2 regions of the Staphylococcus sp. IVB6214 genome follow, and region 2 is predicted to be linked to the other one. Evidence: predicted binding sites of a transcription regulator. Region 2 holds the regulator's gene; the other holds the start of a gene.
The links. The regulator CtsR, encoded in region 2, represses protease genes until heat stress. The targets are predictions, from matches to a motif close to ATGGTCAATAAAGGTCAAACA.
Positions count from the first base shown of each region.

Region 1: clpB (ATP-dependent chaperone ClpB) is a predicted target of CtsR. The motif match lies at 1,794-1,814, and genes of this name have one in related genera.

Region 1 is NZ_CP094723.1:596,343-599,787, forward strand. Features, by position in the region: gene MUA51_RS02905 (acyltransferase family protein) at 1-1,700, shown strand, start outside; gene clpB (ATP-dependent chaperone ClpB) at 1,852-3,445, shown strand, end outside.
Region 2 is NZ_CP094723.1:252,936-256,380, forward strand. Features, by position in the region: gene MUA51_RS01190 (NupC/NupG family nucleoside CNT transporter) at 24-1,229, opposite strand; gene MUA51_RS01195 (CtsR family transcriptional regulator) at 1,395-1,856, shown strand; gene MUA51_RS01200 (UvrB/UvrC motif-containing protein) at 1,877-2,413, shown strand; gene MUA51_RS01205 (protein arginine kinase) at 2,403-3,407, shown strand; gene MUA51_RS01210 (ATP-dependent Clp protease ATP-binding subunit) at 3,423-3,445, shown strand, end outside.

The sequences.
Region 1 (3,445 bases), 340 kb from region 2:
GGTTACCAGGTGGTTTTTTAGGTGTGGACACTTTCTTTGTCATTTCAGGATATTTGATTACAAGTTTATTATTGACTGAGTATCACAACACACAACGTATCGATCTCATATCATTTTGGATGAGACGGTTAAAAAGGTTGTTGCCAGCAGTTATTTTCTTGATTATGTCTGTTTTAATATTGACATTAATCACAGTCCCTTCCGAAATCAAAGCCGTACGTGGCGATGCATTTGCGGCACTCTTTTATGTGAGTAACTGGTGGTATATCTTCCAAGATGTCGACTACTTTGCGCAGTTTGAAGTCGCACCGCTCAAACATTTATGGTCTTTGGCAATTGAAGAACAATTTTACTTGTTTTTCCCGATAGTGCTATTTATTTTGCTTCGCTATGTGAAACGTCTCAAGCCTATACTTTACTCTATAATCGGGCTTGTTGTAATTTCTATTATCACAATGGGCATTTTATACGAACCACAAGGTAATGTTGCACGCGTTTATTTCGGAACAGATACACGGTTACAAACAATGTTGCTCGGTGTTATACTGGCCTTCATTTGGCCAGCATTTAAGCTACGTGTTCAAACGGCATGGCAATCTAAAATGATTATCGACGGTTTAGGTGTCTTGTCGTTAGCTGGTCTGTTCCTTTGTTTTCGATTCGTAAATGAATCACAAAGTGCACTCTATTACGGTGGATTTGGACTGATTAGTTTGTTGACACTTTTCATCATTGCAAGTGCAGTAATGCCAAGTGGTCTTTTTGCAAAAGCATTGGCGAATCCTTTATTTATATATATCGGTTCAAGGTCATATAGCCTGTATCTTTGGCATTATCCTATTATTGTCTTAATGCACCATCATTTTGTGCAAGGACAAATTCCCACCTTTGTATATGTTATCGACGCACTATTGATCGTGATGATGGCAGAGTTGTCATATCGGTATATAGAAACACCTTTCCGTCATTCAGGGTTCAAAATATTTGATTTCCGTCATTTGAAGCAATGGCGCTTGCTGAACGTGAAACGTGCTTGGCTTATGATTATTTTATTTGTCCCATCTGTCGTAATACTATCAGGCGTGTTTAACGGATTGGCTAAAGAAAAAACACACACGACTGCGATTAATACAGAAGATATGAAACAATACGTGACCGTTCCAATCCCTTTGGGTGATATGAAAATAGATGGATTTGAAGTAAAAGGTCATAGTTCACCATATGCTAATTGGAAACCACTACTCATTGGTGATTCTGTTATGGTAGACATCGGCGATACGTTCAAGGAACAAGTGCCGAATGCGAGTATCAATGGATTGATAGGTCGTCAACTTGTACAAGCAATCCCGCTCATTCGTGAAGATTATCCCGATTATCGAGAAAAAGATGATATGGTTGTCTTACAACTTGGCACTAATGGAGACTTTACTGACGAGCAGCTTGATACACTGTTAGATCTTTTAGGGGAGTCTCAAATATATCTCGTGAATACAAGTGTTCCTCGGGACTATCAGGCACATGTAAATGAACTATTCAAACAGGCAGCTAAAGATCGAGATAATGTCCATCTTGTTGATTGGCACGCAAGGTCTCAAGGGCATACAGAATATTTTGCGCCAGATGGTATTCACTTAGAAGCAGACGGTGTGAAAGCATTAATTGATGAAATCATTAAAACGATAAAAACACATCAAAAATAAGTATAGAGAAGGATAGAATATAAGGTGAAAATCTCGCCTTAAACGCTATCCTTTTTTGTTGATTTTTAAAATGAGCGAGCGTATAATATAGTTAAGGTCAAAGAAAGTCAAAGTCAAAAAAGACCTATTCTTAATAAAGGAGTGACTCATTTTGGATATTAATCAGATGACGCATTCTATTCAAAACGCTTTACAAAAAGCAATTGAATCTACACAAACGTATCAACTTACAAATATTGAAATTGAAGCGGTATTAAAAGCAGTTCTTGAAATGGATGATAGTTTATATAAAACAATACTAGAAAGAGCAGAAGTCGATATTGAAGAACTTGCGAAATCATATGAGAAAAAGTTAAATCAGTATCCTAAAGTGACCGGTGATAATGTTCAATATGGACAATATTTGTCGCCGAAAACGAACACATTATTTAATAAAGCAGAACAGTATATGAAAGATTATGATGATCAATTTATATCAATGGAACACATCTTACGTGCAGCAATTGACGTGGATGAAACGACATCATCATTTGTACAGTATAAAGAACAAGTCATTGAAGAAATCATCAAAAAAGTCAGAGGAGGAAACCATGTGACAACACAAAATCCTGAAGTGAACTATGAAGCATTAGCAAAATATGGTCGTGACTTAGTAGAAGAAGTACGCAAAGGTAATATGGATCCAGTTATTGGTCGGGATGAAGAGATTCGCAACACGATTCGTATTTTAAGCAGAAAAACAAAAAATAACCCAGTTTTAATTGGTGAACCGGGTGTGGGTAAAACTGCCATTGTTGAAGGATTGGCACAACGTATCGTAAAAAAAGACGTGCCGGATTCATTACTCGACAAAACTGTTTTTGAACTAGATTTAAGTGCATTAGTTGCGGGTGCAAAATATCGTGGTGAATTTGAAGAACGACTCAAAGCAGTCTTGAAAGAAGTCAAAGACTCAGACGGCCGTATCTTATTATTCATTGATGAAATCCACATGCTCGTTGGCGCAGGGAAAACTGATGGTGCGATGGATGCCGGAAACATGTTGAAACCAATGCTTGCGCGTGGTGAATTGCATTGTATCGGTGCAACAACGTTAAACGAATATCGTGAATATATTGAGAAAGACTCAGCGTTAGAGCGTCGTTTCCAAAAAGTAAATGTCAAAGAGCCAAATATTGATGATACGATTTCAATATTACGTGGCTTGAAAGAACGATATGAAGTGCATCATGGGGTACGTATTCAAGACCGTGCATTGGTTGCGGCCGCAGAATTATCAGATCGCTATATTACCGATCGTTTTTTACCAGACAAGGCAATCGACCTTGTTGACCAAGCATCTGCAACGATTCGTACAGAAATGGGATCCAATCCAACAGAACTCGACCAAGCAAATCGTCGGGTGATGCAGTTGGAAATTGAAGAAAACGCATTGAAAAAAGAATCTGATGAAGCGAGTCGTGTACGTCTCCAAGAATTACAAGAAGAACTTGCTGAAGAGAAAGAAAAACAAGCACAATTGCAAGCACGTGTAGAACAAGAAAAAGAAAAAATTTCAAAAGTTCAAGAGAAGCGTGCAGAGTTAGATGAAAGCCGTAAAGCATTGGAAGATGCAGAAAATAACTATGACCTTGAAAAAGCAGCAGTATTACAACATGGCAAAATTCCACAATTAGAAAAAGAATTAAAAGAACTGGAAGCAGCTTTCCAAGAATCACAAGGGGAAGATAGTGATCGTATCATTC
Region 2 (3,445 bases):
ACCACAAAAAATGGACTTCCTATTTAAATAAAGAATCCTGCGATTGTTGCAGAGATGAATGATACAAGTGTTGCACCGAATAAAAGTTTTAATCCGAAGCGAGCAACAACGTCACCTTTTTCATCGTTTAATGACTTGATGGCACCTGAGATGATACCAATTGAGCTGAAGTTGGCGAATGATACTAAGAAGACAGATACGACACCAACTGCGCGATCTGATAACCCTTCTACTTTTCCAAGTTCTGTCATTGCGACGAATTCGTTTGATAATAATTTTGTTGCCATGATTGAACCAGCGTCAACTGCATCACTCCATGGAATCCCTGTTAAGAATGCAAGTGGTGCGAAGATAAAGCCGATTAATGTTTGGAAGTTCCAGTCTAATGAACCGCCTGAAACCATTGCGATAATACCGCCAACAATTCCGTTTAATAATGAAATCAATGCGATATAACCAATTAACATGGCACCTACGATAACAGCAACTTTGAAACCATCTAAAATGTATTCCCCTAACATTTCAAAGAATGATTGTTTTTTCTCGTCTGTATCGATCAGTAATTTATCATTCTCTTCATCCACTTTGTATGGATTGATGATTGATGCGATGATGAAACCACCAAATAAGTTTAAGACAACAGCTGTTACAACGAATTCTGGTTTGATCATTGTGAAGTATGCCCCAACGATTGACGCAGAAACTGTTGACATGGCAGATGCTGTCAATGTGTACAAGCGGTGTTTCGGAATAAACGGCAATTGTTTTTTCAATGAAATGAATACTTCAGACTGACCTAAGATCGCTGAAGCAACAGCATTATATGATTCTAAACGCCCCATACCGTTTACTTTAGAAATCAAGAAACCAAGTACGTTAATGATAACTGGTAAAATCTTTAAATATTGTAAAATACCGATTAATGCTGAAATGAACACGATCGGTAATAACACGTTAATGAAGAAAGTAGATTCCCCTTCATTCATTAAGCCGCCGAATACAAAGTTGATCCCTTCAGATGCTTGTTGAAGCAAGTATCCAAACCCTGATGCTACGCCACCAACGATTTTAATCCCGATGCTCGTTTTAAGTAAGAAAAAGGCTAAAACGACTTGGATGGCAAGCATAAGACCGATGTATTGCCAGCGCACATTTTTTCTGTCAGAACTTGCAAGTAGCGCGAGCGCTAAGAAAACAATGATGCCGACAATCCCAATAATAATATGCATGCATGACACCTCTTATTCAAATTTATTAATATTTTCACTAACTCTATAATACAACATAAATGAAAGCAATAACATAACAAATTGATAAATTGGAAAACATATTGGTTGAAAAAGGTCAAAGGGGGTCATATAATATAGTCAAAGATGGTCAAAAGGGGTGATATGATGCACAATATGTCAGATATCATAGAGCAATATATTAAGCAGTTGTTTGAAGAAGCACAAGCCGATGTTGTAGAGATACAACGCGCGAATATTGCTGAACGTTTCGATTGCGTACCATCTCAGCTCAACTATGTGATAAAGACAAGATTTACGAATGAACATGGATATGAAATAGAGAGTAAGCGTGGTGGTGGTGGTTATATTCGCATCACTAAGATAGAAACGAAAGATCATGCGAGTTATATTAAACACTTGTTGTCACTGATTGGGACATCCTTATCACAGCAGCAAGCCTATTATATTATTGATGGTTTGCTCGAGAATGATTTGATTACGGAACGGGAAGCAAAAATGATTGCGGCAGTTATTGATCGTGAAACATTGAAGTTAGATGTGGCAGCGAGAGATATTATTCGTGCCAATATCATGAAACGGCTGTTACCAGTGATTAATTATTATTAAAGGTGAGAAGGTGATGCGTCATGTATCGTCATGAAGAAGAGCAACAACTGAAAAAATCAAACGCAGATAAACAAACGGGCATCCATCTGTCTCATGAATATTCGCAAGGGCATTCGGATGCGCAATGGCACGAAGGTGATGATGTTGAAGGGACTTTTGTCATTCAACAGATTTTACAACATCTCGCAGCGAAACACGGCATAAATGTCGATCAAATGATGTTTCGTGAAGCAAAGCGCTGTCCAACTTGTCAGATGACGTTAAAAGATATTGCACATGTCGGCAAGTTTGGTTGTCATGATTGTTATGAGACGTTTCGTGATGACGTGGCTGACATTGTACGTCGTGTGCAAGGCGGTCACTTGGAACATTCCGGCAAGTATCCGAAGTCGTCACATACAAAGCGTGCTTTGAAACGACAAATCGAAGAAAAACGGTCCTATTTAGAAACGCTGGTTGCACAACAAGCGTTTGAAGAAGCGGCTATTGTTCGAGATGAAATCCAAGCGTTGGAAGAAACGCAACAAAGCGAGGTGTCGAGACACGATGACGAATGAACATGATGCACCGTTGACGAATGGTCACCAACAAACGGCGACGCAACCGGTCGTGATGTCTTCACGCATTCGTTTGGCACGTAATCTTGAAAATTATGTGCATCCATTGATGTTTCCAAACGAAGATGAGGGACATCGCGTCGTCAACGAAGTACAAGATGCGCTGACGGACTTGAAGGTACAGCGATTGTCCGATATGGATCAACAAAGTGCATACAAGCTTGTAGCGAAGCATTTGATCAGTCCAGATCTGACGAAGCAACCTGCAGCAGCAGTGTTGCTGAACGATGATGAGACGGTCAGTGTGATGGTCAACGAGGAAGATCACGTGCGCATTCAGGTCATGGGACAAGACTTGTCGCTGGATGCTCTGTATCAACGGGCTTCGGAAATTGATGATCAACTGGATGCCGAAGTTGATATTAGTTATGATGAGACACTCGGTTATTTGACGACGTGTCCGACGAATATCGGAACGGGGATGCGTGCAAGTGTGATGTTGCATCTGCCGGGGTTGTCGATTATGAAGCGCATGAATCGTATTGCACAATCGATTAATCGATTTGGATTTACGATTCGTGGTATTTACGGTGAAGGGTCACAAGTGTATGGTCATGTGTACCAAGTGTCGAACCAGCTGACGCTTGGGAAGTCGGAACACGAGATTATCGAGGCGTTGACTGAACTCGTGACACAGATTATTCATGAAGAGTTAGAGGTGCGCCAGCGTTTATTGGCACACAAAGAGAATGAGACATTAGATCGCATTTATCGATCGCTCGGTATTTTAAAATATAGCCGCCGTATTTCGGTAGATGAAGCTTCATATCGTTTGAGTGATATTAAGCTCGGTATTGATTTAGGTGTGCTCGATATGCCAGCGTTTGATTTTAATGCCATGATGATTGCGATACAATCACCATTTTTAATAGATGAAGAAAGCGCACAATCCATTGAAGCAAAACGTGCAGACATATTAAGACATTATTTATAAATTGGAGGGTCACTTATGTTATTTGGTAGATTGACAGA